2 linked regions of the Actinopolymorpha cephalotaxi genome follow. The protein of the gene in region 1 binds, or shares a complex with, the protein of each later gene. Links are inferred from orthologs where the notes say so. Each region holds a gene or a part of one and is shown on either strand. Other genes may lie near its edges. The genes, in order: rplL and rplS.

Region 1 (15,221 bases):
GCCGAGAGGTCACCCGACACCGCGGCGAGTGCGGCTCGCTGCGCGACGTTGCTGACGTTGCCGGTCGCGTGGGACTGCAGGTTGACGCCGGCCTTCACCACGTCGGTGGGGCCGATCAGCCAGCCGACCCGCCAGCCGGTCATGGCGTACGTCTTGGCGACGCCGTTGACCACGATGCAGCGGTCGGCGAGCTCGGGCACCAGCACCGGCAGGGACGCGGACTTCTCGCCGTCATAGGTGAGGTGTTCGTAGATCTCGTCGGTGATCACCCACAGGCCGTTCTCGGCGGCCCAGCCGCCGATCTCGCGCAGCCGCTCGACGGGGTAGACCGCGCCACTGGGGTTGGAGGGCGAGCACATCAGCAGGACCTTGGTCCGCGGGGTGCGGGCGGCCTCCAGCTGTTCGACGGTGACGAGGTAGTCCTGGGTCTCGTCGGCGAGCACCGGCACCGCCACGCCGCCGGCGAGGCCGATCGACTCGGGGTAGGTGGTCCAGTACGGCGCGGGCAGCAGCACCTCGTCGCCCGGGTCCAGGAGCAGTGCGAACGCCTCGTAGATCGCCTGCTTGCCGCCGTTGGTGACGAGCACCTGGGCCGGCGTCACCTCATACCCGGAGTCGCGCTCGGTCTTCGCCGCGATCGCCTTGCGCAGCTCGGGCAGTCCGCCGGCGGGGGTGTAGCGGTGGTTGCGCGGATCGCGGCAGGCCTGGGCGGCCGCGTCGACGATGTAGTCGGGGGTGGGGAAGTCGGGCTCGCCGGCGCCGAACCCGATCACGGGACGCCCGGCCGCCTTCAGTGCCTTCGCCTTTCCGTCGACCGCCAGCGTGGCCGATTCGGCGATGGCCGCGACCCGGGCGGCGATCCTGGCCCGGTCGCTCGCGGGTGCTGCGAGGGACTCGTCCACGGCCGGCGTGGACTGCCCGCTCCTGGGGCTGGTCTCAGGGCTCGTCTCGGGGCTGGTCTCGGGGCTGGTCATGACAGTTATCGTGGCACCTCGCGGGCGTACGCGCGGTGGCGGGGCGAGGGTGTCGGCGAGTCTCCGCCGGATCGGGGGGGTGGTACAAACCGCCCGGGTCGGTTCGACCTTCGGCGCCGCCACCCCGTACACTCTTCCATCGGTGGTCTGAGGACCTCTCCGAAGCGTGCCCAGGACATTGTGCTGGCGCGCGCCACGTGGAGGCTTTCCGATCTCCGTAGGGCAGTGGCTCAATTGGTAGAGCACCGGTCTCCAAAACCGGCGGTTGGGGGTTCGAGTCCCTCCTGCCCTGCAGGCCTCGGCCGGTTGGCCGAAGTCGCGCGCGTCGCCCCCGGCGGACGATGCGTGGGTGGTAGCACTAACGGGGACGTTCGTTCGTTCCTCATGTAGTGCGACCGCCCAGCCCGGGCGGAGTGTCCGGCCGGGCCAGAGACCGGTGAGGACGAAAGTGACGGAGACCCGCGGATCCACCGCGACCCCGGAGCGTGCTCGCCCGGACAAGAAGGGCGAAAGCGGCGGTAGTCCCGTCGCACGCGTCAGCCTGTTCTACCGCCAGGTGGTTGCGGAGCTTCGCAAGGTCATCTGGCCCACGCGTGACCAGCTGACGACCTACTGGTCGGTGGTGCTGGTCTTCGTGCTCGTGGTGATCGCGATCGTCTCGCTGCTCGACCTGGGCATCGGCCAGCTGATGTTCAAGATCTTCGGCTGACGGCGCGTACGCCGCCCGAGAGCCCCGTACCACCGCCGGACGATCAAGAAATCGCTGAAGAAGACGGAGTACCAAGAGTGTCCGACCTCGACGACGAGATCCGCGACCTGCAGCGCGCGGATTCGGAGCAGGCAGCTGCCGACGCCGACACCCCGGCCGGCGAGCCTGCCGACGAGGCCTCGGCCGACTCCGAGCAGACCAGCCCCGAGACGAGCCCGGAGATCAGCTCCGAGGCCGGTGCCGACGAGAGCGACGCGGCCGAGGCCGGCGCCGGCGAGGCGACCGAGGACCTGACCGCCGACGACTCTGGCGACACCGCGGCCGAGCCCACCGAGGACGCCGAGCCCACCGCGGAGGACGCACTCGCGGAGTTCCAGGCGGCCCTGCGGTCCAAGCCCGGCGACTGGTTCGTGATCCACACCTATTCGGGCATGGAGAACCGCGTCAAGACCAACCTCGAGAACCGCATCCAGTCCCTCAACATGGAGGACTACATCTACGAGGTGGTCGTTCCCCAGGAGGAGCGCGCGGAGATCAAGAACGGCCAGCGGCGGATGGTGCGGCGCACCGTCCTCCCCGGCTACGTCCTGGTCCGGATGGACCTCACCGACGAGTCGTGGGCGGCCGTCCGGCACACTCCTTCGGTGACCGGCTTCGTCGGCCACGCCCACCAGCCGGTGCCGCTCGGCCTCGACGAGGTTGAGAAGATGCTGGCTCCGGAGGTCGAGGAGACCAAGGGGGAGCCGGACAAGAAGAAGAAGGCCGAGGTCGTCGACTTCGCGGTGGGCGACTCGGTCATGGTGGTCGATGGGCCGTTCGCGACCCTGCACGCGACGATCACCGAGCTCAACCCCGACGCACAGAGGGTCAAGGCCCTCGTCGAGATCTTCGGCCGGGAGACTCCGGTGGAGCTGTCGTTCACGCAGATCCAGAAGGTCTGACGGCCCGGCCGACCCTCGCCCGCTTTCACCACCCAAGAGGACCCGAACACCTATGCCTCCGAAGAAGAAGATCGCCTCCGTACTCAAGCTCCAGCTGCAGGCTGGCGCCGCCACCCCCGCCCCGCCGGTGGGTACGGTGCTCGGCCCGACCGGCATCAACATCATGGAGTTCACGAAGGCCTACAACGCCGCGACCGAGTCCCAGCGGGGCAACGTCATCCCCGCCGAGATCACGATCTACGAGGACCGGTCGTTCAGCTTCGTCACCCGGACCCCTCCGGCCGTGGAGCTGATCAAGAAGGCCATCAGCCTCGACAAGGGCTCGCCGACCCCGCACACCGCGAAGGTCGGCACCATCTCGCGCTCCCAGGTGCGCGAGATCGCCGAGATGAAGATGCCCGACCTGAACGCCAACGACATCGACGCCGCCATGAAGGTCGTCGAGGGTACGGCGCGGTCGATGGGCGTCACGGTCTCCGAGTAGCCCGTACGGCAGCCAGAACTATTCAGCCGGACTCCGGTCCGGTGTCCGTGGGAGGGCCCGCGCTGGCCCGCACCACGACTCCACCAGCGATCGCAAGGAGTGATCATGAAGCGCAGCAAGTCCTACCGCGCCGCGGCCGAGAAGGTCGACCAGGCCGCCCTGCACGACCCCCGCGAGGCGGTGGCGCTGGCCAAGCAGAACGCCGGCAAGAAGTTCGACGAGACCGTGGACGTCGCGATGCGTCTCGGTGTCGACCCCCGCAAGGCCGACCAGATGGTGCGCGGCACCGTCAACCTTCCGCACGGCACCGGCAAGACCGCTCGGGTCCTGGTCTTCGCCACCGGACAGAAGGCTGAGGACGCCATCGCCGCCGGCGCCGACCACGTGGGCTCCGACGACCTGATCGAGCGGATCCAGGGCGGCTGGCTCGACTTCGACGCCGTTGTCGCCACGCCGGACCTGATGGGCAAGGTCGGCCGGCTCGGCCGGGTGCTCGGCCCCCGCGGTCTGATGCCGAACCCGAAGACCGGCACCGTCACCCCGGACGTCACCAAGGCCGTGACCGACATCAAGGGCGGAAAGATCGAGTTCCGCGTGGACCGGCACTCCAACCTGCACTTCATCATCGGCAAGGCGTCCTTCACCGAGGACCAGCTGGCGGAGAACTACGGCGCCGCCCTCGACGAGGTGCTGCGGCTCAAGCCGTCGGCCTCGAAGGGCCGCTACATCCGCAAGGTCACGATGTCGACGACGATGGGCCCGGGTGTTCCGATCGACCCGGCCAAGACCGTCTCGACCGCTGAGGCCCAGGCCTGACGCTCGACCGTCCGGAACGCCCCCGCACCACTCGGTGCGGGGGCGTTCTGCTTTCACCGCACGACGTGCCGGAAGTCGTCGCCGTGCCGGGGCAACGCCCGGTGACATTTCTGCGTCAGACCTTCGTTCGGTGCTTCCGGGTGCTGATCACGCGCGGTTAGGATGTGGACGCCTCGTCCCGGACGGGTGACGAGGCGACGGGCTACGGGGGTACTCGGTCTTGCGGTTCACAGGTGGGCTGACCAACGGGCGTGCGGCGACCAGGATGGTCGCGGTCGCCGCGGGTGTCGTTCTCGGACTGTCGGTGACGGCGTGTGGTGGAGACTCTCCGCAGCCGACGACGTTGGACACCCCGACCGCCAAGCCCACCCCCTCGAAGTCGGCCACACCGACCCCGACGCCCTCGGACAGCCCGGCGAAGCCCGGCAGGATCGAGACGTTCGGGCCGACGCCTACCGGCCCGGACGCCGCCGCGGTCAAGGGCTTCGTGACGCAGTACGTCGGCGCGGTCAACAAGGCGATCGAGAACGGCAACGTCTCAAAGCTCCGCCAGATGTACACCAGCGGATGTCTGGACTGCGTGCAGCTCGTCGCCAGTATCAGGTCCACGTACAGCGGTGGCGGGAAGTTCGTCGGAGGTCTCTACACCCAGAACCACGTCGAGGTGTTCTCCGAATCCGGTGGGACCTACATGGTGCGCGTACGTTCCCTCTCCACCGCCTGGAAGCAGTACAACTCCGCCGGCTCGGTGATCAACCAGGGGCCGGCCGAGCGAGTGACGTACACATACGGCGTGCGGAAGATCAGCGGCAACTGGCAGTTGACAGCCGGGGGGAAGTCGCAATGAGGGCAACGAGGAGAGGCATCGGCGTCGCGCTGGGCAGTTTTCTCCTGCTGGCGTTCGGGCTGGTGGCCCCGGACGCGCACGCGGACATCCCGCGTGGGGACGTCGGCTGGCAGTACAGCGAGTCCGGGAAGGGCTACTACCAACCGCCCAAGGGCACGCCCACGCCTTCGCAACCACCCGGTCCGAACGACTGGGTGCAGGAGGTCCTGATCAACCAGCCGGCATGGGACTGCCAGGGTGCCGGGATCGGTGACTGCGACCCGCTGGCGATCTGGTGCAACCCGGACCTGTCACCGAATCCGCGAGAGCCGATCTACGTGCGCTCGGTCGTCCGCTATCAGTGGAAGGACCGCGGGGACCGCTCGAAGTGGCACGGGACGGCAGACTGCTACCCCACCCCGGAGTGGGTTCCGATCGAGCAACTCAGCTACGACTTCAAGTACGAGATCCAGCGCAACCTGCCCAAGCCGAAGATCTCACTGCATCCAGCTCCGAAGACTTTGGTCAACCTGCCGACGATCGTCTCCGTCGACGATCCCGGAACGCAGACCTTCGACATCACGGTCCCGCCATCGCAGGGACGCAGCTTCGAACTACACGGCCAGATCACCGCCACACCGGACTACACCTGGACCTTCGAGGACGGCAACGGAGCCAAGCACACCGTCAAGGGGGCGGGGCGAGAGTTCGACGGCACACTTCCATATGGCCACCCCGGCTACTACGTGACGAACACCTTCGGGATGGCCGGCCAGGGCAAGGTGCATCTGCAGGTGCGCTGGACGGGAACGGTCGTCGTGGACACCGTCCCGCCACAGCCGATCGTTCCGGTCACCTTCGACGTGGACGCGGGCGTGCAGGTGGTCGAGTCCCACCCGGTGCTCCGACGGTAGGTGGAGACGCGCCAGGATCGCCGATGGCCTGATGTCCCCAGCATCGGCTCGGTGATCGCGACCCTGGTCCTGTAGCGGGAAAGATCGCGTTCTTCCGGGGGAGAATCGAGCGATCCCCGGACCTGGGTGCGGACCGACACACGCCTGAGGGTGAGGCCGATTTGGCGGCCGGGGGAGGTGTCCCGTATTCTGGCCGCTGCCGAAGACCGCTGGTTTGCCTCCCTCCGGGGTGGCTGAAGGTCCCGCACGTCGGGCGGCCCGCGCAGGCGTCACGTGGTTACGAAGTCAAGATCAGGTTTCCGGGTCGCGGGTCCACCGCGAGCGGAGTCCTGGCCCTCGAGTTCGTGTTCGCCCCGTACGCATGCGTACGGGGCTTTTCGCATTGTGTGGGTTCCTTCGCGGGCCGCGGTCGCAGGCCCCCCGAGGAAGGAGATCCATGGCGAAGCCGGACAAGGCAACCGCCGTCGCAGAGCTCACGGACCAGTTCCGTGACTCCGCCGGCGCGGTCCTTACCGAGTATCGCGGACTCACCGTGAAGCAGCTGCAGGAACTGCGGCGCTCCATCGGTGACAACGCCAGTTACGCCGTGGTGAAGAACACGCTGACCAGGATCGCGGCGAAGGAGGCGGGAGTCGAGATCGCCGACGAGCTTCTCGTCGGTCCCTCGGCCATCGCGTTCATCAGCGGCGACCCGGTCGAGGTCGCCAAGGGTCTGCGTGACTTCGCCAAGGCCAACCCCAATCTCGTCATCAAGGGCGGTGTGCTCGAGGGCAAGTCCCTCGCCGTCGACGAGATCACCAGGCTCGCTGACCTCGAGTCCCGCGAGGTCCTGCTCGCGAAGCTCGCGGGCGCGATGCTGGCGTCGCTTTCGGGCGCCGCCTCGCTGTTCCAGGCCCCGCTGTCGCAGGCCGCCCGGCTCGCCGAGGCGCTGCGTCAGAAGGTCGAGGAGGAGGGTTCGGCCGCAGGTGCCGACACCGCCCCCGAGGCCGACGCCGAGGCCGCACCGGAAGCCAGCTCCGACGCGTCGGACGCCGGCGAGTCCAGCGAGTCCTGACCTGACCAGGTCTGACCGTCACCACTGCACGACACACGGAAGGTACGCCACTCATGGCTAAGCTCAGCAACGACGAGCTGCTCGACGCGTTCAAGGAGATGACGCTTCTCGAGCTCAGCGAGTTCGTGAAGCAGTTCGAGGACACCTTCGGCGTGACCGCGGCCGCTCCGGTCGCCGTCGCGGCGGGCCCGGCGGGCGGCGGCGCCGCTGCCGAGGCCGAGGAGGAGAAGGACGAGTTCGACGTCATCCTCGAGGCTGCGGGCGACAAGAAGATCCAGGTCATCAAGGAGGTGCGCACGCTCACCAGCCTCGGCCTGAAGGAGGCCAAGGACCTGGTCGAGGGCGCGCCGAAGCCCGTCCTGGAGAAGGCCAACAAGGAGACCGCGGAGAAGGCCAAGGAGTCCCTCGAGGCCGTTGGCGCCAAGGTCACCCTGAAGTAAGCGACGCATCGCACGCGGCCCACGCGGCCGCGGTCGTACGTCCGCGAAGAGGGCGGTCACCCCAATGGGGTGGCCGCCCTCTTCGCGTCCCCGGACCGGAAATTTTGTCGTCCGCGCGGCCGTAACCTCCCCAACTTCGGCTCGTTGAGGGGGGCGTGCGTATCGGTCGCCGCCACCGGGGGGTCTGCGGCGGCCGGTACGCGCCCCAGCCAGCAGTGAGGAGTTCTGGTGGGCGTCGAGATCCGTGTGGACGGGCTCACCAAGTCCTTCGGTGGGCAGCCGGTCTGGCGCGACGTCAGCCTGACGCTTCCGTCCGGTGAGATCAGCGTCCTGCTCGGGCCCTCCGGCACCGGGAAGTCGGTCTTCCTGAAGTGCCTGGTCGGGCTGCTCAAACCGGACCGGGGCCACATCCACATCGAGGGCCACGACATCGCCACCTGCCGGGAGCGGGAGCTGTACCGCGTCCGCCGGCTGTTCGGCGTCCTCTTCCAGGACGGCGCGTTGTTCGGCTCGATGAACCTCTACGACAACGTGGCGTTCCCGCTGCGCGAACACACCCGCAAGTCCGAGAACGAGATCCGTTCCATCGTGTTGTCGAAGATCGAGATGGTCGGGTTGCTCGGCGCCGAGCGCAAGCTGCCCGGCGAGATCTCCGGCGGGATGCGCAAGCGGGCCGGGCTGGCCAGGGCGCTCGTCCTGGATCCGGAGATCATCCTGTTCGACGAGCCCGACTCGGGCCTGGACCCGGTGCGGACGGCGTACCTCAACCAGCTGATCGTCGACCTCAACCAGCAGACCGGCGCGACGTTCCTCATCGTCACCCACGACATCAACACCGCCCGCACGGTGCCCGACAACATCGGGTTGCTCTACCACCGGCACCTCGCGATGTTCGGTCCGCGGGAGATGTGCCTGTGCTCGCAGGAGCCGGTCGTACGCCAGTTCCTCAACGCGCAGCGGGTGGGCCCGATCGGCATGTCGGAGGAGAAGGACGCCGACGAGCTCGCCGCCGAGGCCGCGGCCGGCGCCGAGCTGGCCGCGCTGCCGCCGATCCCGCTCCAGCTCGGGCCGTCCGACGGTGCACCGAGGCCCAGTCAGCGTCCGCCCGGCCAGTGGTGTGCCGCCAACGACGTGACCCCGCCGCCCGGGTCGTTCGAGGGGTGCGACCCGGGCGCGCCGGCGGTCACGGCGCCACCCGTACCGGCCACGTCGGATGGTGAGCCGGCGGCGCCGGCTGAGGCCGCCGCCGGGGCCGCCGGGGGAGACGGGCCATGAGCCGGCAGCTGACGGCACCGCTGCAGGCGAGCGGCCGGCTGTTCGCGTTCGGGCTGGACGTCGTACGCGGGCTGCCGCGGCGGCCGTTCCAGTGGCAGGAGTTCGTCCGCCAGGCGTGGTTCCTGGCCGGGGTCACGATCGTGCCGACGGCACTGGTGGCGATCCCGTTCGGCGCCGTCATCGCCTTGCAGGTGGGCGGCCTGATCAGGCAGTTCGGCGCCCAGTCGTTCGCGGGCGCGGCGATGGTGCTCGCGGTGGTGCGGGAGGCTGCGCCGATCGCGACCGCGCTGCTGATCGCCGGGGCGGGCGGGTCGGCGATCTGCGCCGACCTCGGCTCGCGCACGATCCGGGAGGAGATCGACGCGATGCGGGTGCTCGGCATCGACCCGCTGCACCGGCTGGTCGTACCCCGGGTGCTCGCCGCGATGTTCGTCGCCGTCTTCCTCAACGGCCTGGTGAGCGTGGTCGGCGTGATCGGCGGCTACGTGTTCAACGTCGTCCTGCAGGGCGGCACGCCGGGTTCCTACCTCGCGTCGTTCACCGCCCTGGCGCAGCTGCCGGACCTGTGGGCCGGTGAGGTCAAGGCGCTGGTGTTCGGTCTGGTCGCCGCGGTGGTCGCGTCGTACAAGGGCCTGAACGCCGGCGGCGGGCCCAAGGGTGTCGGCGACGCGGTCAACCAGACCGTGGTGATCACGTTCATGCTGTTGTTCTTCGCGAACTTCGTGATGCAGGCGGTCTACTTCCAGGTCGTCCCACCGAAGGGCGGCTGAGGTGGGAACCCCGTTGCGCGGCCTGGACACCCTGGGCGACCAGCTCGCCTTCTACCTGCGCGCGGCCGGATGGATTCCCGCGACCTGCCGCCGGTACCGCCGCGAGGTGTTGCGGTTGCTGGCCGAGGTGAGCTTCGGCACCGGGGCGCTGGCCGTCGTCGGCGGCACGGTCGGGGTGATCGCGTTCCTGGCGTTCTTCACCGGCACCGAGGTCGGCCTGCAGGGGTACGCCTCACTCGACCAGCTGGGCACCTCCGCCTACGCGGGCTTCGTCTCGGCGTACTTCAACACCCGCGAGATCGCCCCCCTGATCGCCGGCATCGCCCTGGCGGCGACGGTCGGCTGCGGCTTCACCGCCCAGCTCGGCGCGATGCGGGTCAGCGAGGAGGTCGACGCCCTGGAGGTGATGGCCGTCCCGTCGCTGCCGTTCCTCGTCAGCACCCGGATGGTCGCCGGGCTGCTCGCGGTCGTTCCGTTGTACGTCGTCGGGTTGTTCTCGTCGTACGCGGCGACCCGGCTCGTCGTCACGGCGGGCTACGGGCAGAGTGCCGGGACCTACGACCACTACTTCCGGCTCTTCCTGCCGCCGCACGACGTGCTCTGGTCGTTCGGCAAGGTGCTGATCTTCGCGGTGGTGATCATCGCGATCCACTGCTACCACGGCTACCACGCCACCGGCGGTCCGGCGGGAGTCGGCGTGGCGGTCGGCCGGGCGGTGCGTACGTCGATCGTGGTCATCAACGTCGTCGACCTGGCGCTGTCGATGGCGATCTGGGGCGCGAGCACGTCCGTACGGCTGGCGGGGTAGGCGATGGCCGGTCGGACGCGGTTGGCGCGAGTGGCCGGGCGGCTGCGTCGCTCGGAACGGCTCGGTCCGCGGGCGCTGGGGATCGTCTTCCTCGCCCTGCTGGTGGGGTTCGGCGGCCTGACGTACGCGTTCTTCACCCAGGCGTTCACCGACACCGCCGAGGTGACCCTGGAGACCGACCACGTGGGGCTGGAGCTGAACCGGCAGGCCGACGTGAAGGTCCGCGGCCTGATCGTGGGGGAGGTACGCCACGTCGCCTCCGACGGCCGGCGGGCCCGGGTCGACCTCGCGCTGGCGCCGGACAGCCTGGCCGCGATCCCCGCCAACGTGACCGCCCGGATCGTGCCGAAGACGCTGTTCGGGGAGAAGTACGTCGAACTCGTCCTGCCGCCCACGCCGGCGACGCGCAGGCTCGCGGCCGGCGACGTGATCGGGCCGGACCGGTCGAGCGTGGCGATCGAGCTCGCCGCCGTACTCGAGGACGTCTACCCGCTGCTGCGTACCCTCCGCCCGGCCCAGCTGAACGCGACGCTGGCGGCGCTCGCCACCGCGCTGGAGGGGCGCGGGGACCGGATCGGCGGCAACCTCACCCGGCTGAACGACTACCTCGGCAAGCTCGACCCGCACCTGCCGCAGCTCACCCACGACGTGTCCGCCCTCGCCGACGTCGCGGACGTCTACGCCGACGCCACCCCCGACCTGGTGCGGCTGCTGCGCAACGCCACCAAGACCGGGAACACCGTCGTGGTCAAGCAGCGGGTGCTGGAGGACTTCCTCACCGACCTCGCCGGCACCAGCGCGTCCACCCGGCGGTTCCTGGCCGACAACGAGGCCGGCCTGATCCGGGTCGGCGAGGTGAGCCGGCCCACACTGGACCTGCTGGCGACGTACTCCCCGGAGTACTCCTGCCTGCTGGAGGGCCTGGCGAACTGGGTGCCCCGCATCGACGACGCGTTCGGCGGCGGCGAGCACTATCCGGGCAGCGCGCCGTCGCTGCACATCACGCTGGAGCTCGTCGACCAGCACCGCGGGTACGGGCCGCGGGACCGGCCGGCCTACGACGACGACCGCGGGCCGGGCTGCCGTTCGCTGCCGGACCCGCCGTACTCCCAGGCCCATCCGGCGCCGGGCAGTGGCGTACGGGAGGGAGTCGAGGGGCCGGGTTCCAGCTCCGGCGCGACCGGCCCCGGCGCCGCTCCGGTGTTCGACCTGTCCAGCGGGTACGCCGGAACCGCGCGCGAACAACGGGTGGTGAACGCCCTGGTGGCACCGGTGCTGCGTACCCCGCCGGAGGACGTGCCCGACGTGACCACGCTGTTGTACGGCCCGCTGCTCCGCGGGACGCAGGTGAGTGTCGGATGAGCCGATCGTTCCCGCGCCGCGCGCGGATCCGCTCGAAGATGTCCGACCGGACGACGGCGGCCGCGGCGGCCAAGCTCGCCGTGTTCGTCACCGTGACCACGCTGGCCACCGCACTGCTGGCGGTCACCATCGCCAACGTCGGGCTCGGCGCCACCCGGGAGTACCACGCGGTGTTCACCGACGTGACCGGCGTGGAGAAGGGCGACGACGTACGCATCGCCGGCGTCCGGGTCGGCGAGGTGCGCGCGATCGACGTGCTGCCCGGGCGCGGCGGCGACGGCGCGCTGGCCCGGCTGACGTTCACCGTCGCCGCGGACCAGGTGCTCGCCCGCAGCGTCCTGGCGACCCTGCGGTTCCGCAACCTGGTCGGGCAGCGCTACGTCGCGTTGACGGAGGGAGCGGGCGGCGCCGCACCGCTGCCGGCGGGCGGCACCATCCCGGTCGCCCAGACCCGCCCTGCACTGGACCTGACCGTGCTCTTCGACGGCTTCAAGCCGCTGTTCGCCGCACTCTCGCCGCAGGACGTCAACCAGCTGGCGTACGAGATCATCCAGGTGCTGCAGGGCGAGGGCGGAACGGTGGAGAGCCTGCTCGCGCACACCGCGTCCCTCACCAGCACCCTCGCCGACCGGGACAAGGTGATCGGCGACCTGATCGACCACCTCGACACCGTGCTGGCCACCGTTGCGAAGCGCGACCAGAAGCTGTCCGACCTGGTGGTGCAGCTGCAGCGGTTCGTGTCCGGGCTGGCCGAGGACCGCAAGGCCATCGGCGACTCGCTGGGCTCGATCGTCGCGCTCAACCGGCAGACCGCGGGACTCCTGCGCGACGCCCGACCGGACCTGCGTACCGACGTCACCCAGCTCGGCCGGGTGGCGGGCACCCTGGACGACAACTCCGCCCTCGTGCAGCGCACCCTGCGGCGGATGCCCGGCAAGCTCGACCAGCTGACGAGGACCGCGACGTACGGCTCGTGGTTCAACTTCTACCTGTGCGACTTCGACGGCCGGATCGTGCTGCCGTCGGGTCAGGCGCTTCCGCGGGCTGGCCTGCACGTCACCGACGCGAGGTGTCAGCGATGAGGTGCCGGCGATGAGGTCACGGACGCCGCGCTACTACACCACCGTCGGCACGGTGGGCCTGCTCGTGCTCGCCGCGCTGGTCTACGTCGCGTTCCACGCCGCCGACCTGCCGCTGATCGGCGGTGGTACGACGTACGCCGCGCGGTTCGGGGAGGCCGGCGGGCTCCGGGCCGACGACGAGGTCCGGGTCGCGGGAGTGAAGGTCGGGCACGTCCGCGCGGTCGAACTCGCCGGGTCGCACGTGCGGGTGGAGTTCCGGATCACCGACGACCGGGTGCGGCTCGGGCGCGAGACCGGCGCGGCGATCCGGATCCGTACCCTCCTCGGCCGCAAGTACCTCTCCCTGGTGCCGTCGGGGCCGGGCAGGCTGGACCCGGCGACGGAGATCCCGCAGTCGCGCACGGTCTCGCCGTACGACGTGGTCGAGGCGTTCGGCGACCTCGCCACCACCACCGGCCGGATCGACACCGCCCAGCTCGCCACCGCGCTGGACACGCTGAGCACGACGTTCGCGGGCACGCCGGCAGAGGTCCGCGGCTCACTGGACGGCCTGTCCCGGCTGTCGCGCACCATCGCCTCGCGGGATGAGGAACTGCACCGGCTGCTCGCGCACGCCAACCAGGTGTCCCGGGTCCTCGCCGACCGGGACACCGAACTCGTCGCGCTGGTCCGCGACGGCGACCTGGTGCTGCGCGAGGTGCGCGCCCGGCGGGCGCTGATCCACCAGCTGCTGGTCACCGCGCAGGAGCTGTCGGCGCAGATCAGCGGCCTGGTGGCGGACAACCAGGCCCGGCTGGAGCCGGCGCTGAAGCGGCTGGCGTCCGTGGTCGGCATGCTCCGCGCCAACCAGGACAGCCTGGACCGGAGCATCCGGCTGCTGGCGCCGTTCCTGCGGGTGTTCACCAACACCCTGGGCACCGGGCCGTGGTTCGACACCTACATCCCCAACCTGGTGCCGCTTCCCGCCGCACCCCGGCTCCCCGGAGGCGGCCGATGATCCGCGTGCTCACCAGGCTGCGTGCCACAGTGCGGGCGGCAGTGCGGGCAACAGGGCGTACGACGGCGCGTACGGCGCGGACACCGAAGCGCGGGTGGGAGTGGACCCGGACCCGCGGCCGGGCCGTCGCCGTCGTACTCGCCCTGGCCGCCGTGGCCGGGCTCACCTACGCGGTGTGGCCGGAGTCGCCGCGCAGACACCTGGTGGCGCACTTCCCGCGTACGGTCGGCCTCTACGCCGGCTCCGACGTACGCATCCTCGGCGTTCCGGTGGGCCGGGTGGACCAGGTTCGCCCGGAGGGCACCTCGGTGCAGGTGACGATGTCGTACGACGCGAAGCAGAAGGTGCCCGCCGGCGCCCGGGCGGTGGTGATCTCGCCGTCGCTGGTCAGCGACCGGTACGTCCAGCTCACCCCGGTCTACCGTGGCGGCCCCACCCTTGCCGACGGCGCCGAGATCGCGCTCCCGCGCACCGCCGTACCCGTCGAGCTCGACCGCATCTACCGGAGCCTGGACGACCTGACGGTGGCCCTCGGCCCGAACGGTGCCAACCGGAACGGCTCGCTGTCTCGGCTGCTCACCGTCGGCGCGGACAACCTGCGCGGGCAGGGCGGGAAGGTGCACTCCACGATCGGCGACCTCGCCGACGCGACGCAGACGCTGTCCGGCGGGCGGCAGGACCTGTTCGCGACCGTACGGCAGCTGCAGAAGTTCACCGGCGCGCTGGCGGAGAGCGACACGCAGGTCCGGGCGTTCAACACCGACCTGGCCGGCGTCGCGGACCAGCTCGCGGGGGAGCGGGGCGACCTGCGGGCCGCCCTCGCCCAGCTCGCCGCCGCCCTCACCGACGTGGCGGCGTTCGTGCGGGACAACCGCGCCGAGGTGCGGGCCAACGTGCACGGGCTCACCGAGCTGTCGAAGACGCTCGTACGGCAACAGGACGCCCTGCGCGAGGTGCTGGACACCGCGCCGGTGGCCCTGTCCAACCTCGACCACACCTACAACCCGCGTACGGGCACGCTGGACACGCGCAACAACTTCGCCCAGACCGACGACCCCGGCGCCTACCTGTGCGCGCTGCTGCGCCAGTCCGGTCAGCCGAAATCGGTGTGCGACGACCTGACCAAGGTCCTCGACGACCTGCCGTTGCCGCAGGTGCCGGGCGGCCCGGCGGCAGACGGCACGGCCGGAACGGGCCCGGCGGGAACGGGCCCGGCCGGGCAGCCCGCGCCGGCCAGTGACCGCACCCTCGGCGGGATCCTCCGATGAGCGCCGCGCCCGCCGCCCCTGCCCGGCTCGGCCGGTCCGGAGGGTTCGCGACCGTACGCCGGACCGCCGTACTCCTTCTCGCCGGCGTCCTGCTCACCGGCTGCGGCTTCACCGTCTACGACCTGCCCCTTCCCGGGGGCGGGGCAGCGGGGGGAAACGCCTACGAGGTGACGGTGCGGTTCCGGGACGTGCTCGACCTGGTACCCCGCTCGGCGGTCAAGGTGGACGACGTCACGGTCGGCGAGGTGGAGAAGATCCACCTGGACGGCTACACCGCCGACGTGCGGCTCCGGCTCGCCCGGACGGTGCGGCTGCCCGACAACGCGACCGCGCGGATCCGCCAGACCAGCCTGCTCGGGGAGAAGTTCGTCTCCCTGTCGCCGCCCGCCGGCCAGGCCGGGTACGGACGGCTCGGCGACGGCGACGTGATCCCGCTCGCCCGCACCGGCCGCGACGTCGAGGTCGAGGAGGTGCTCTCGGCGCTGTCGCTGCTGCTCAACG
Region 2 (15,149 bases), 2.9 Mb from region 1 along the record:
GCCCCGGATGACAGGGGCACGACGCGGTGACACAGTGGGGACGACCTACCGAAACCGGGTGAGATCAACGCCAAACCTCCGGCGCCGCCGACCGCGGGCGCCCGGACGGCTACCCTGGCCAGGACCCCACCACGTCTAACGAGGACCAGACTGCCACCGTGTTCGCCACCCTTCAGGATCGCCTCGAGGCGACGTTCAAGCGGCTCCGCGGCAAGGGCCGGCTCACCGACGACGACATCGATACCAGCGCGCGGGAGATCCGGATCGCGCTGCTGGAGGCCGACGTCGCGCTGCCGGTCGTGCGTGCCTTCATCGCGCAGCTCAAGGAGCGGGCGCGGGGAGCCTCGGTCCACCAGGCCCTCAACCCGGCCGAGCAGGTCATCAAGATCGTCAACGAGGAGCTCATCGAGATCCTCGGCGGCGACACCCGTCGCCTGCGGTACGCCAAGACCCCGCCGACCGTGATCATGCTGGCCGGTCTGCAGGGTGCTGGTAAGACCACCCTCGCCGGCAAGCTCGGCCTGTGGCTGAAGGGCCAGGGCCACACCCCGATGCTGGTCGCCGCCGACCTGCAGCGCCCCAACGCCGTCGAGCAGTTGCAGGTCGTCGGCCAGCGCGCCGGGGTCGAGGTCTTCGCGCCCGAGCCCGGCAGCGGCGTGGGCGACCCGGTGGAGGTGGCGCGGCGCAGCATCGAGCACGCCCGCTCCAAGCTCTACGACGTGGTGATCGTCGACACCGCGGGCCGGCTCGGCATCGACGCCGAGATGATGCAGCAGGCCGCCGACATCCGGGACGCGGTCTCGCCCGACGAGATCCTGTTCGTCGTCGACGCGATGATCGGCCAGGACGCCGTCACCACGGCCGAGGCGTTCCGCGACGGCGTGGGCTTCGACGGCGTGGTGCTGTCCAAGCTCGACGGCGACGCGCGCGGTGGCGCCGCACTCTCTGTCCGGCACGTGACCGGCCGGCCGGTGATGTTCGCCTCCAACGGCGAGAAGCTGGACGAGTTCGACGTCTTCCACCCCGACCGGATGGCCTCCCGCATCCTCGGGATGGGTGACGTACTCACCCTCATCGAGACCGCCGAGAAGGCCTTCGACGAGGAGCAGGCCGCCCGGGTCGCGGACAAGCTCAAGACCGAGCGCGGCTTCACCCTCGAGGACTTCCTCGCCCAGATGCAGGCCGTCCGCAAGATGGGCTCCCTGTCGAAGATCCTCGGCATGCTTCCCGGCCTCGGCGACGTCCGTAACCAGGTCGAGCAGATCGACGACCGGGAGCTGGACCGGATCGAGGCGATCATCCGCTCGATGACGCCGGCCGAGCGGGACGACCCCAAGCTGATCAACGGCTCACGCCGGCTGCGGATCTCCAACGGTTCGGGCACCACGGTCTCCGACGTCAACCTGCTGGTGGAGCGGTTCCTCGAGGCCCGCAAGATGATGAGCCAGCTCAGCCAGGGCAAGGGCATGCCCAACATCCCGGGGATGCCCAACATCCCGGGCATGGGCGGCGCGATGGGCGGTGGCGGCAACCGCAAGGGCAAGAAGGGCAAGAAGGGCAAGGGCAACCAGCGCGCCGGAGGACGCTCCGGCAACCCGGCCAAGCGGGCACAGAAGGCCGCCGACGCGGTGGCCGTCCGTGAGCAGGGCGAGGAGCAGGGTGGCGTCCCGGCCGCGTTCGGCGGCAACGGGCTGCCCGACCTCAACTCCCCGGCCGACGTGCCGGAGGGCTTCGAGCTGCCGAAGGAGCTGCGCGACCTGTTGCCGAAAGACGGCAAGTGAGCGGCACGCGCTCTGAGGGTGCGTTGCGGGTACGCGGTGTCGTCCTGCCCGAGGGCGAACACCGCGACCTGTACGTCGTGGACGGGCGGATCAGCCACACGCCGGTGCGCGACGCCGACCTGATCGGCGAGGGCTACGTCGTACCCGGCCTGGTGGACGCCCACTGCCACGTCGGCCTGGACGCCGACGGCGCCGTGCCGCCGCCGGTGCAGGAGCAGCAGGCGGTCGCCGACCGCGACGCCGGCACGCTGCTGATCCGGGACGCGGGCAGCGCCGCCGACACCCGCTGGATCGACGACCGCGACGACCTGCCCCGCATCATCCGGGCCGGACGGCACATCGCCCGTACCAAGCGCTACATCCGCAACTACGGCACCGAGATCGAGCCGCTCGAACTCGTGGACACCGTGGCCGAGCAGGCCGCGCGCGGCGACGGCTGGGTCAAGCTCGTCGGCGACTGGATCGACCGGGGCGTGGGCGACCTCGCGCCCTGCTGGCCCGGCGACGCGCTGGCCGCCGGGATCGCGAAGGCCCACGAGCTCGGCGCCCGGGTGACCGCGCACGTCTTCGGCGAGGACGCGCTGCCCGACCTGCTCGCCGCCGGGATCGACTGCCTCGAACACGGCACCGGCCTCACCGACGGCCTGATCGCCGAGATGGCCCGCCGGCAGGTGGCGCTGGTGCCGACCCGCCGGCAGATCGACAACTTCCCGGAGTACGCCGCCCAGGGCGAGGCGAAGTTCCCGGCGTACGCCCGGCACATGCGCGACCTGCACGCCCGGGTCGACGGCACGCTGCGGGCCGCCTACGAGGCCGGGGTCCCGATCTACGCCGGCACCGACGCGGGTGGCGTACTCCCGCACGGTCTGGTGGCGACCGAGATCCGGATGCTCGCCGAGTACGCCGGCATGTCGGCGTACGACGCGCTGGCGGCGGGCTCCTGGCGGGCTCGGGAGTGGCTCGGCCGGCCGGCCCGGCTGGAGGAGGGCGCACCGGCCGACTTCGTGGTCTACGCCGACGACCCGGTGGCCGACCTCCGCACGCTGGCCGATCCCGTCCGGGTGGTGCTGCGCGGCCGGGTCGTGGCGTAGGGCCCGAGCCCGGCGAAGGTGCGGGGGAAACGTCCGGTTCACCCCGATCCGCGGCGTCCGGGCCACTCGTCGTTCCGCTCGGTGCACCCGTGCGGGCCACGCCGGGCGTCCCGTCTGGCACAATGGGCGGCCGAGTCCGTCAGTCGCGTAGCCCTCTCACCTCCGCGGCCGGCCGGCTCCCTTCGAGAGGTCGGTTCCGCACCCCACGCGGCGCCGCCCGATCACCCTTTCGTCCACACAGGGAGACTCCACACTCGTGGCCGTCAAGATCAGGCTGAAGCGCATGGGCAAGATCCGTGCGCCCTACTACCGCATCGTCGTGGCCGACTCGCGAGTCAAGCGCGACGGCAAGACGATCGAGCAGATCGGCAAGTACCACCCCAAGAGCGACCCCAGCTTCATCGAGGTCGACTCCGAGCGTGCACAGCACTGGTTGTCCGTGGGGGCGCAGCCGTCCGAGCCGGTTCTCGCGATCCTGAAGCGCACCGGTGACTGGCAGAAGTTCAAGGGCGAGCCCGCCCCGGAGCCGCTGAAGGTCCCGGCGCCCAAGGCCGACAAGCGTGCGCTGTTCGACGACGCGTTGCGCGACGCTCACTCCGAGCCGCAGGGCGAGGCCGTCAGCAAGAAGTCCGCGGCCCGCAAGCCCAAGGCCGAGGACAAGCCCGCCGACCAGGCCGAGGCCACCGGCGAGTCCGCCGGCACCGAGGCCGCGCAGGGCGAGAGCGAGGCCTGATCCATGCTGGTCGAGGCGCTGGAGCATGTCGTCCGCGGCATCGTCGCCCACCCCGATGACGTCCGGGTGAGCACGCGGGAGCTTCGGCGCGGTCGCACGTTCGAGGTCCGCGTACACCCGGAGGACTTCGGCCGGGTGATCGGACGTCGCGGCCGCACCGCGCAGGCCATTCGCACGGTGGTCGGTGCGCTCGACAAGGGCCGCAGCCCGCGCATCGACTTCGTCGAGGTCGGCGCGCGCAGCGGCCGCGGCCGCTGACCAGACAGCAACGCCTGGGGCCGGCAGCGTCCCGTTCGGTTCGGCCGAACGCGGCGCCGCCGGCCCTTCGCACGTCCTGACCCCTCGCGCCCGCGCCCCGGCCGCGGTCGTGACCCGCTCGTCCCGCCCCTCGGAGGCTGTCTGATGGAGTTGCTCGTCGGCCGGATCGGCCGTGCCCACGGGCTCCGTGGCGAGGTCGCCGTCCAGGTGCGCACCGACGCGCCGGAGGAGCGGTTCGTGCCGGGCGCGTCGTTCGCCACCGACAAGGGTGAGCTGCGGATCGACGCGGTGCGCTGGAGCAGCGGCCGGCTGCTGGCGTACTTCCACGGCGTACACGACCGGACCGGCGCCGAGCGGCTGCGCGGAACCGACCTGGTGGCCGAGGTGCCCGACGACGAGCGCCCCGAGGACCCCGACGAGTTCTACGACCACCAGTTGGTCGGGCTCGCCGCCGTGACGGTCGCCGGGGAGAACGTGGGGGAGGTGACCGAGGTCGTGCACCTGCCGATGCAGGACCTGCTCGCCGTCCGCACGCCGGACGCGGGCGAGGTGCTCGTGCCGTTCGTCGCCGCGATCGTGCCGGAGGTCGACCTCGAGCACCGGCGGGTGCTGATCGACCCGCCGCCGGGACTCCTGGGTGATGTCGAGGACGACGACGTGCCTGGCGACGAGCTTGACGGCGTGCCCGACGTGCCCGACGTGCCCGACGTGCCCGACGTGCCCGGCGGGGGACCGGAGGGTTCCCGGTGAGGCTGGACGTCGTCTCGATCTTCCCCGACTACCTCGCCCCGCTGAGGCTGTCGCTGGTGGGCAAGGCGGTCGACAGCGGCATCCTCGACCTGCGCGTCCACGACCTGCGCGACTGGACCCACGACCGGCACCGCACCGTCGACGACACTCCGTACGGCGGCGGCGCCGGCATGGTGATGCGGCCCGAGCCGTGGGGTGAGGCGCTGGACACCCTGGCCCCGCCCGACGGTGCCCAGCCGCGGTTCGTCGTACCCACGCCGGCCGGCCGGCCGTTCACCCAGGACCTCGCCACCGAACTCGCCGCCGAGCCGTGGCTGGTGTTCGGCTGCGGGCGGTACGAAGGGATCGACCAGCGGGTGGTGGAGTACGCCGGCAGTCGCATGCGGGTCGACGAGGTGTCCCTCGGCGACTACGTTCTCGCCGGCGGCGAGGTGGCCGTCCTGGTGATCGTCGAGGCGGTCGCCCGGCTGCTGCCCGGGGTGCTCGGCAACCCGGAGTCGCTGACCGAGGAGTCCCACGGCACCGGCTCCATGGCCGGACTCCTGGAGTACCCCGTCTACACCAAGCCCCCGAACTGGCGCGACCGCGAGGTCCCGCCCGTCCTGCTGTCCGGCCACCACGGACGGATCGCCCGCTGGCGCCGGGACGAGGCGCTGCGGCGGACGGCGCGGCGCCGGCCCGACCTGCTGCGCCGGCTGGCCGCGGGAGGGCTCGACGCCCAGGACCGGAAGGTGATCGCGGAGCAGGCCCGGGAGGATGCCGAACCGGATCAGGGGCCGGACCACGAGCCGGGGCACGAGCCGGGCGGCTGATCCCGGCCGAGACCCGCCCAAGCCGGGCGGACCGGCTCGGCTTTCCGGGTCGCTGTGGGCGTTCCCAGCTCGGTATGCCACACTTGGCCGCTGGCTGCCCACCTGCGGGTCCAGCCACACGCGTTCCTGCCTCAGGGGGAGCGCCCGGGCACTGGCCCGATCGCATCACCACGTACCAACCATCTACCGATGGTGACCTGTGGCACCACGAGGAGAAGACATGAGTTCGCTCGATGCCGTCGACGCCGCCTCCCTGCGCAGCGACGTTCCCGCGTTCCAGGCCGGCGACACGCTGAAGGTGCACGTCAAGGTCGTCGAAGGTAACCGCAGCCGGATCCAGGTCTTCCAGGGCGTCTGCCTCAGGCGTGCCGGTGCCGGGCTCAAGGCGACCTTCACGGTCCGCAAGGTGAGCTTCGGCGTCGGAGTGGAGCGCACGTTCCCCGTGCACACCCCGATCATCGACAAGATCGAGGTCGCCACCCGCGGCGACGTGCGCCGCGCGAAGCTCTACTACGTCCGTGGTCTGCGCGGCAAGGCCGCGAAGATCAAGGAGAAGCGCGAGTCCACCGCCGCGCACTGAGCCTGTCGGACTAGGCTCGACGGGTGGATGAACGGGAGATCGCTGCCGGCCGCGAGCCGGCAACCGGGAGGGCGTCGACTGTGGGGTCCAACGACGGGTCGGACAAGGGCGAGGCCCGGCGTAACCACGGCAAGGAGCGCTCCTTCTGGCGCGAGCTCCCCGTCCTCGTGGTCCTGGCCCTCGGTCTCGCGCTGCTGATCAAGACCTTCCTGGTCCAGGCGTTCTACATCCCGTCGGAGTCGATGGAGAACACCCTCGTCCCCGGCGACCGGGTGCTCGTCAACAAGCTGTCGTACCGCCTGGGCGAGATCCAGCGCGGCGACGTGATCGTGTTCAACGGTGCCGACTCCTGGGAGAGCGAGGTCGACCTCGCTCCGCCCAGCGGGTCGGTGCAGAAGTTGCTGCACCGGGTGGGCGAGCTGTTCGGCTTCTCCACCGTCGGCGAGAAGGACTTCATCAAGCGGGTGATCGGCCTGCCCGGTGACCACGTGGTCTGCTGCGACAAGCAGAACCGCGTGACGGTCAACGGCAAGCCGATCACCGAGGGCGGCTACCTCCACCCGGGCGACCCGCCGTCGGCGATGGCGTTCGACATCCGCGTCCCGGCGGACCGGCTGTGGGTGATGGGCGACCACCGCTCCGCCTCCGCCGACTCCCGTTCCCACCTGGGTGACCCCGGTGGCGGAACCATCCCGATCGACCACGTGGTCGGCCGCGCGTTCGTGATCGTGTGGCCGCTGGACCGGGTCGACCTGCTCACCCGGCCGGGTGCCTACGGCGACGCCGGCCTGGCCAGTGGTCCCCGTGCGCCGGCCGGCTCGCTGAGTTCTCCCCCGACTTCTCCGTTGACCGATGCCGTGCCCGTCCTGGCCGGTGCAGGTGTCGTGTTCCCGCTCGCCGGGTTGCGGCGCGGGCTGGCGCGACGCCGCCGCCGGTCCCGGGCGGATCGCTGACCGGGAGGTCAGGCCATGCCAGCCGTACGCCGAGTGGTGGTCCGGCGAGACTCCGGCCTCTACGCGTACGAACGCGCCCTGGTCCGTGGCGGACTCACCCCCGTGGCCGGCGTCGACGAGGCCGGGCGGGGTGCCTGTGCGGGCCCGCTGGTCTCCGCGGCGGTGATCCTCCCCGAGGGGAGTCGCGGTGAGATACGCGGGCTCGCCGACTCCAAGCTGCTGACCGCCGCGGCCCGCGAGCGCTGCTACGCCGAGATCGTCCGGCGGGCGGTCGCCTGGTCCGTGGTGGTCGTACCCCCCGCCGAGTGCGACCGGCTCGGCATGCACCGGGTCAACATCGAGGCGCTGCGGCGGGCGCTGTTCGCGCTGGACACCCGGCCGGCGTACGTCCTCACCGACGGCTTCCCGGTCGACGGGCTCGGCGCCCCGGGCCTCGCGGTCTGGAAGGGCGACCGGGTGATCGCCTGCATCGCCGCCGCCTCGGTGATCGCGAAGGTCACCCGCGACCGGCTGATGTGCGAGCTGGCCGAGCACTATCCGGCGTACGACTTCGCCACCCACAAGGGCTACTGCACGGCCGACCACCAGGCAGCGCTCGACCGGTACGGACCGTGTCCGGAGCACCGGCTGCGTTACATCAACGTCCGGCGCGCCGCGGGAGCCGCCCGCAGCGGACCGGTTCCGGCCTCGCCGGACGAGTGGGAAGCCGGGGACGAAACGGACGGATCGGCCCCGGCCGGGTCCGTGCCGGGCGGGTCCAGCGTCATGGGCCAGAATGGTGCCGGGACGGCCTCCGTTCCGGGCGGCGACCGGCCGGCCGACGACCAACCGACCGACTGCGAGGACCTGGTGAGCGTGACGACGGGGAACCGAGCTCGGGGAGGGGAGCGCGCGCGATGAGCGCCGAAGACCTCGAGAAGTACGAAACCGAGATGGAGCTCCAGCTCTACCGCGAATACCGCGACGTCGTCGGGATCTTCAAGTACGTCGTGGAGACCGATCGCCGGTTCTACCTCGCGAACCACGTCGACCTGAAGGTCCGCAGCGAGGGCGGGGAGACCTATTTCGAGGTCACCATGTCCGACGCCTGGGTGTGGGACATGTACCGCCCTGCCCGGTTCGTGAAGAACGTCAAGGTGGTGACGTTCAAGGACGTCAACGTCGAGGAGCTGGCCAAGAGCGACTTCGACGTGCCCAAGGACGACGGCCCCTTCGGCGGCGACCGGTGACGGACCCGAGCGGTTTCCAGGCCAGGTTCGGATCCAACGATCACTTCGAGGTACGCCAGCAGCTGCGGCTGACCGTCAACCGCTACGAGATCTGGACCGACGACGTCCTGGTCGCCGTGGCCCAGCAGAAGCGGATGGCGTTCCGGGAACAGGTCACGCTGTACGCCGGCGACGGGACGGACACGCCGCTGTTCGGCTTCAAGGCCCGGTCGGTCGTCGACCTCGGCGCGACCTACGAGGTGACCGCCGCGGACGGCTCGCCGGTCGGGTCGTTCCGCAAGGACTTCCGCCGGTCGCTGCTCCGCTCCACCTGGCACCTGTCCCAGCCGGGTGTGGGGGAGTGCGTCGGGCGCGAACGCAGCCAGCTGTTCGCGATCCTGCGCCGGGTGCAGGACTCCCTACCGTTGCCGTACCACTTCGACTTCGCCGCCGAGGACGGCCGGCCGGTGATGTCGGTCGAGCGCCGGTTCGGGCTGCGCGACCGCTACGACGTGACCGTGCGCGACCCCGCACTCGACCGGCGGCTGGCGTGCGCGATGGCGGTCGCCCTGGACGCGCTGCAGGACCGCTGACCGATGACCGACGTCCGCGAGTCCCGGCCCGCCGGCACCGAGCCACTGGCGCCGGAGACGCTTGCCGCGCTGCGCCAGGTGTCGACCGCGACCCTGACCACCCAGCTGATGTCGCGCGGCCTGCGCAACACGTTCCTCGCCGGCCTGCGGCCGCTGAACCCGCAGGCGCCGCGAATGGTCGGCACCGCGTTCACGCTGCGCTACATCCCGGCCCGGGAGGACCTCGACGTCCTCGGCGTCTTCGCCGACCCCGAGCACCCGCAGCGCAAGGCGGTCGAGTCGGTCGGGCCCGGGCAGGTGCTGGTGATGGACTGCCGGGGGCAGGGCCGGGCGGCGTCCCTGGGCGGCATCCTCGGCACCCGGCTGCTGCGCCGCGGCGCGGCCGGCGTGGTCACCGACGGCGCGGTCCGTGACTCGCCGACGTTCGCCACGCTGGGTCTTCCGGCGTACTCCGCGGGCGTGTCGGCCACCACCAACCTCGTCCAGCACCACGCCGTCGACCTGCAGGTGCCGATCGGCTGCGCGGAGGTTCCGGTGTATCCCGGCGACGTACTGGTCGGTGACGGCGAGGGCGTGGTGTGCGTCCCGCGTGAGCTGGCCGCTGAGGTGGCCCGCGACGCGGTCGCGCAGGAGCACCTGGAGGAGTTCGTCCAGGCGGAGATCGAGGCCGGGGCGGCGCTGCCCGGGGTCTACCCGCCGAACGAACAGACCCGGGAGCGCTACCGCGCCTGGGCGAAGGACCACCCGCCCCAGGTCTGAGCTCCTGCCCCGCACTCAGTTGGCCACCTGCCCGGCACTCAGTGGGCCTCCGGCGCGGCGACCTCGCCCTCGCGGGCGAGGAAGTCGAAGTCGCAGCCCTCCTCGGCCTGGGTGATGTGGGAGAGGTACAGCGCGCCGTACCCCCGCCCGTACGCCGGTGCCGGCGGCGTCCACGTGGCCCGGCGTTCGGCCAGCTCGGTGTCGGAGACCTCCAGGCTCAGCCGGCGTCCGGCCACGTCGAGGGTCACCAGGTCACCGTCGCGGACCAGCGCGAGCGGCCCGCCGACGTGCGACTCGGGCGAGACGTGCAGAACGCAGGCGCCGTAGCTCGTCCCGCTCATCCGGGCGTCGGAGATCCGCAGCATGTCCCGCACACCCTGCTTCAGCAGCCGGTCGGGGATCGGCAGCATGCCGTACTCCGGCATACCGGGCCCGCCGTGCGGCCCCGCGCCGCGCAGCACCAGCACCGTGTCCGGCGTGATCGGCAGGGACTCGTCGTTGATCCGGCGCTGCAGGTCCTGGTAGCCGTCGAAGACCACGGCGGGGCCGGTGTGCCGGTGGAAGCGCGGGTCGGCCGCCGCGTGCTTGATCACCGCGCCGGCCGGGGCGAGGTTGCCGCGCAGCACGGCCAGGCCACCCTCGGGCCACACCGGCTTGTCCAGCGGGCGGATCACGTCCGCGTCGTACACCTCGGCGCCTTCCAGCACCTCGGCCTGTGTCCGGCCGGTCACGTTGATCCGGTCCAGGTGCAGCAGGTCCCGAAGCTGGGCGAGCAGGCCGCGCAACCCGCCGGCGTAGAAGAAGTCCTCCATCAGGTAGGCGCCGGTCGGACGGATGTTGGCCAGCACGGGCACCCGGCGCGACAGCTCGTCGAAGTCGTCCAGCGTCAACTCGGCCTTGCTCCGGCCGGCCATCGCGATCAGGTGGATGACGGCGTTGGTGGACCCGCCGAGCGCGAGCACCGTGGTCACCGCGTCGAGGTAGGCGCGCCGGTCCAGGATCCGGGACGGCTTCCGGTCGTTCCACACCATGTCCACCGCGAGCCGGCCACTGGCCGCGGCCATCCGGGCGTGCGCGGAGTCCGCCGCCGGGATCGACGCCGCGCCCGGCAGCGTCATGCCGAGCGCCTCCGCCGCCGAGGTCATGGTGGACGCCGTACCCATCGTCATGCAGTGGCCGGGCGAGCGCGCGATGCCGTCCTCGAGCTCGCTCCACTCCTGGTCGCCGATCACACCGGCCCGCTTGTCCGCCCAGTACTTCCACACGTCGCTGCCGCTGCCCAGGACCGTGCCGCGCCAGTTGCCCCGCAGCATCGGCCCGGCCGGGACGAAGATCGAGGGGACGTCCATGCTGACCGCGCCCATCAGCAACGCCGGGGTGGTCTTGTCGCAGCCGCCGAGCAGGACCGCACCGTCGATGGGGTAGGACCGCAGCAGCTCCTCGGTCTCCATCGCGAGCAGGTTGCGGTAGAGCATCGTGCTCGGCTTCTGGAACGGCTCCGACAACGAGATCGCGGGCATCTCGACGGGATAGCCGCCCGCCTGCCACACGCCGCGCTTGACCTCCTCGGCCCGCTGGCGCAGGTGGGTGTGGCAGGGGTTGATCTCGCTCCAGGTGTTGATCACCCCGATCACCGGCTTGCCCAGGTGCTCATCGGCGCTGATGCCCATCTGGCGGGTACGGGAACGGTGGCCGAAGGCGCGCAGGCCGGGGTCGCCGTACCACGCGTGGCTGCGCAGGTCCTCGGGGCGAAGGCGGGTCACGGTGTCTCCCTTTCTGCGGTGGGCTCTGCTGGGTGCTCTGCGGTGTGCTCTGCGGAGGGTGTGCCGGGGTCGAGCAGGCCGGAGAGCCGCCGTCCCGGTGCGATGACGTCGGGGTCGGTGCGTACGTCCACCACGCAGGGCCGGCCGCAGCCCAGGGCCTCGGTCAGCACGGCCTCGATGCGCGCGGGGTCGTCGAGGACGAACCCCGCAGCACCCAGGCCGCGGGCCCAGGTGGCCAGGTCGAGCCGGCCGATGTCCACGCCGGCGAGTCGCCCGTGCGAGGTCGCCTGGTGCATGGCGATGGTGCCGTACATGCCGTTCTGGAACGCCAGGACGACGATCGGCGCGGCGTACCGCACCGCGGTCTCGATCTCCTGCCCGGTCATCAGGACGCCGCCGTCCCCGACCAGCGCGACGACGGTGTTCCGCGGGCGGTGCAGCTTGGCCGCGACGGCGGCTGGTACGGCGTACCCCATGGCGCCGTTGCAGGGTGCCAGCAGCCGGTGGGAGGTGCGGAACCCCCAGTGCCGGTGGAGGAACGCGGAGAAGTTGCCGGCGTCGTTGGTGAGGATCACGTCGTCCGGGGCGAGCCGCCGCAGCGCGGTGACCACGTCGGTGGGGTGCACGGTGCCGGGCCGGGTGGCCTCGCCGGTCGGCCGGGCGTACCGGACGGCGGCGGCGTGGTGGTGTTCCCACACCGTGGCCCGTGGGCCGGTCGGGGTCGGGTCCGGGTCGGTGGCGTTTCGGACGAGGGCGTTGCGGTCGGTGGCGCTGCGGACGAGGGCGGACAGGACGTCGTGCGGGTCCGCTTCCAGGACGGTGGTGAGGCCCGGGTGCCTCGGCCTGGGCAGGCCGGTGCCGACCAGGACCAGGTGCTGGTGGGGCAGTGGGTAGCGGTGGTCCTGCGCGGTGATCGCGTCCAGCCGGGTGCCCAGGACCACCACCAGGTCGGCGTCCTCCAGCGCCAGGCGGACGTCCTCGGGTACGCCGAGGCCGAGGTGACCGAGGAAGTGCGGGTGGTCCTCGTCGAAGCAGTCCTGCCGACGGAACGCCGAGTAGACCCCGAAGCCGGCGACCTCGCAGGCGGCTCGCAGGGTCTCCCGGCCCACCCGGTCGCCGGGCCCGCAGATCGCCACCGGCCGGTGCGCCGACGCCAGCAGGTCCGCGAGGTGGGCGGCGGCCCGGCCGGCCGACTCGTCGGTGCGGCCGGCTGCCTCGTCACGCCGGTCGGGTCCGGTCGAGAGCGGCACCGCGCCGTCGTACGCCGCTGTCCAGAAGTCCGCGGGCACCGCGAGTGCCACCGGTCCGGGCCGCGGTCCGGTCGCCGCGCGGTGTGCCTCGGCCAGCAGGGAGGGCACCTCCTCGGCGGTACGTGCCTCCTGCGCCCATCCGGTGAGCGGGGCGTACATCGCGGCGAGGTCGACTTCCTGGAACGACTCCCGGCCCCGCGCCCCGGACTCCACCTGGCCGAGGATCGCGATCAGCGGCGTCTGGTCCTGCCGTGCGGTGTGTACGCCGATGGCGAGGTTGGCCGCACCGGGGCCGCGGCTGGCCAGTGCGAGCGCCGGCCGGCCGGTCAGCTTGGCCTCCGCCTCCGCCATGAAGGCCGCACCGGCCTCGTGCCGGGTGGAGACCAGGCGGACACCGGGCTCGGCCTCCCAGGCGTCGAGCAGGGGGAGGAAGGACTCGCCCGGAACCGTGTAGGCGGTCCGGACACCGGCCTCGACAAGCTGCCGAACGGCCGTACCGGCGACGGTCTGGGCCACGGGCTCCTCCCTCCTGCGCCTTTCGGCACGGAGTCCCGTCATATCAGCCGTCACCCACGACACTCGGGTGGCGACCGGTTTCTGTCCACAGTCGGTACGCCGGCGGCCTTGTCCACAGCCCACCTCTCCGCCCCGAAACCAGCCCGCCCACCCGGCCACAGTGGTCGCGGAGGTGAGCACCGATGCGAGTGAAAGACCTGGTCGGACGCCACGGCGAGGAGCTGGCGGTCCGGCATCTGCAAGCCGCCGGGTTCGTCGTCCTGGTCCGCAACTGGCGCTGCGACATCGGCGAGATCGACATCGTCGCGCGTGACGAGCAGACCCTGGTCGTGTGTGAGGTCAAGACCAGATCGGGCGTGATGTTCGGGACCCCGCTGGAGGCGGTGACGGCGGAGAAGGCCGCGCGGCTGCGCCGGCTCGCCGCGCGATTCCTCGCCGACCACGACCTTCGGCCGCGCGCGGTCCGCATCGACGTGGTCGGTGTGCTGCGCCGAGGGTCCGCACCCGCGCAGATCGAGCACGTACGGGGGATCGACGGATGACGCTCGCCCGAGCCCGATCGGTGTCCCTGTCCGGGGTCGAGGGCCACGTCGTCGACGTGGAGGCCCACATCGGCAACGGCCTGCCCGGGTTCAGCTTGGTGGGCCTGCCCGACGCCGCGCTGGCCGAGGCGCGGTCGCGGGTGCGCGCCGCCGTCGCCAACTCCGGGCAGGGCTGGCCGCAGCGCAAGCTCACGGTGGCGCTGTCGCCGGCCACGTTGCCCAAGGCCGGGGCCCATTTCGACCTGGCCATCGCGATGGCGGTGCTGGGTGCTGCCCAGGCAGTTCCGCAGGATCGGCTCGACGACGTGGTGCTGCTCGGTGAGCTCGGGCTCGACGGCCGCCTCAAACCCATCCGGGGCACCCTGCCCTCCGTGCTGGCCGCGGCCACGGCGGGCCGGACGCGGTTCGTCGTTCCCGAACCCAACGTCGACGAGGCCAGGCTGGTGGCCGAGGTGGAGGTCTTCGGTGTGCGGTCACTGCGGCAGGCGCTGGCTTTGCTGTGCGGGGACGAGCTGCCCGACGAGCCGCCCTATCCGGTCGAGGACGATCCCGCGGGCGCCGAGCACAGTGTGCTGCCACGTTCGGACCGGCTGGCCGGCCTCGACCTCGGCGAGGTGCTCGGGCAGGCCGGCGCCCGGAAAGCGGTCGAGGTGGCCGCCGCCGGTGGACACCATCTCGCGATGTCCGGCCCGCCCGGCGCCGGCAAGACGATGCTGGCCGAGCGGATGCCCGCGTTGCTCCCCGACCTCGACCAGCGGGAGGCGCTGGAGGTGACCGCCATCCACTCCGTGGCCGGACTGTTGCCCTCACACGCTCCACTGGTGATGCGGCCGCCGTTCTGCGATCCCCACCACTCCGCCTCACTGCCGGCGATCGTCGGTGGAGGTGCCCGGATGGCCCGGCCCGGCGCGGTGTCGCTGGCACACCGGGGCATCCTGTTCCTGGACGAGGCTCCCGAGTTCAGGCCCACGGTGCTCGACGCGCTCCGCCAGCCGCTCGAGCACGGCGAGGTGGTCATCGCACGTGCGGCCGGGACGGCCAGGTTCCCGGCCCGCTTCCAGCTGGTGATCGCCTCCAACCCGTGCCCGTGCGGCCGCGCCTACGGCAAGGGCCTCTACTGCACCTGCACCCCGCAGGCCAGGAGCCGCTACCAGCATCGGCTGTCCGGCCCGATCAAGGACCGGATCGACATCATGCAGCTCGTCGAGCCGGTCGCCCGGGCGGAGATGGTCGCCGACCAGAGCCTGGTCGAGCCCAGTGCCGTCGTCGCGGAGCGGGTGCGGGCGGCCCGGCAGCGCCAGGCCGACCGCTACGCGCACGACCCGTGGACGCTGAACGCCCATGTGCCCGGTTACGAGCTGCGGCGGCGCTGGCCACCCGAGCCGGACGCGTTGCCGGCGGTGGAGAGTCAGCTCAGCTCCGGTTGGATCACCGCCCGCGGTGCCGACCGCGTACTCCGCCTGGCCTGGACACTCGCCGACCTGGCCGGACGCGACCGCCCCGGACGCCAGGACGTGTTCACGGCGCTGACCCTTCGGCTGGGCAGGGAGCCCTTCCGCC

The links.
Region 2: rplL (region 1) and rplS share a complex: the UniProt entries of both Escherichia coli proteins name them as parts of the 50S ribosomal subunit. The link is inferred for Actinopolymorpha cephalotaxi from one-to-one orthologs.

The regions. Positions count from the first base shown.
Region 1 is NZ_JACBZA010000001.1:4,079,255-4,094,475, reverse strand. The notes cover bases 5,542-8,464. They hold rplL (50S ribosomal protein L7/L12), read left to right. Parts: upstream 5,542-6,771; coding sequence 6,772-7,158; downstream 7,159-8,464. Other genes in these bases: FHR37_RS18010 (MlaE family ABC transporter permease), read left to right, coding at 8,430-8,464; FHR37_RS18015 (ABC transporter ATP-binding protein), read left to right, coding at 7,387-8,433; rplJ (50S ribosomal protein L10), read left to right, coding at 6,101-6,718; FHR37_RS18030 (hypothetical protein), read left to right, coding at 5,542-5,664. In the rest of the region: FHR37_RS18065 (pyridoxal phosphate-dependent aminotransferase), read right to left, coding at 1-974; preprotein translocase subunit SecE, read left to right, coding at 1,423-1,683; transcription termination/antitermination protein NusG, read left to right, coding at 1,761-2,624; rplK (50S ribosomal protein L11), read left to right, coding at 2,677-3,108; rplA (50S ribosomal protein L1), read left to right, coding at 3,214-3,924; FHR37_RS18035 (hypothetical protein), read left to right, coding at 4,145-4,771; more of FHR37_RS18030, read left to right, coding at 4,768-5,541; more of FHR37_RS18010, read left to right, coding at 8,465-9,203; FHR37_RS18005 (MlaE family ABC transporter permease), read left to right, coding at 9,205-10,011; FHR37_RS18000 (MCE family protein), read left to right, coding at 10,015-11,373; FHR37_RS17995 (MCE family protein), read left to right, coding at 11,370-12,455; FHR37_RS17990 (MCE family protein), read left to right, coding at 12,466-13,452; FHR37_RS17985 (MCE family protein), read left to right, coding at 13,449-14,720; FHR37_RS17980 (MCE family protein), read left to right, coding at 14,717-15,221. UniProt on the Escherichia coli protein: The binding site for several of the GTPase factors involved in protein synthesis (IF-2, EF-Tu, EF-G and RF3). Is thus essential for accurate translation.
Region 2 is NZ_JACBZA010000001.1:1,192,824-1,207,972, forward strand. Bases 4,475-7,325 are described here. They hold rplS (50S ribosomal protein L19), read left to right. Parts: upstream 4,475-5,645; coding sequence 5,646-6,005; downstream 6,006-7,325. Other genes in these bases: rimM (ribosome maturation factor RimM), read left to right, coding at 4,475-4,613; trmD (tRNA (guanosine(37)-N1)-methyltransferase TrmD), read left to right, coding at 4,610-5,425; lepB (signal peptidase I), read left to right, coding at 6,029-6,958. In the rest of the region: ffh (signal recognition particle protein), read left to right, coding at 159-1,781; FHR37_RS05440 (amidohydrolase family protein), read left to right, coding at 1,778-2,872; rpsP (30S ribosomal protein S16), read left to right, coding at 3,129-3,605; FHR37_RS05450 (RNA-binding protein), read left to right, coding at 3,609-3,863; more of rimM, read left to right, coding at 4,008-4,474; FHR37_RS05480 (DUF2469 domain-containing protein), read left to right, coding at 7,855-8,187; FHR37_RS05485 (LURP-one-related/scramblase family protein), read left to right, coding at 8,184-8,759; FHR37_RS05490 (ribonuclease activity regulator RraA), read left to right, coding at 8,763-9,518; araD (L-arabinonate dehydratase), read right to left, coding at 9,557-11,281; FHR37_RS05500 (thiamine pyrophosphate-dependent enzyme), read right to left, coding at 11,278-13,047; FHR37_RS05505 (YraN family protein), read left to right, coding at 13,230-13,589; FHR37_RS05510 (YifB family Mg chelatase-like AAA ATPase), read left to right, coding at 13,586-15,149. UniProt on the Escherichia coli protein: This protein is located at the 30S-50S ribosomal subunit interface and may play a role in the structure and function of the aminoacyl-tRNA binding site.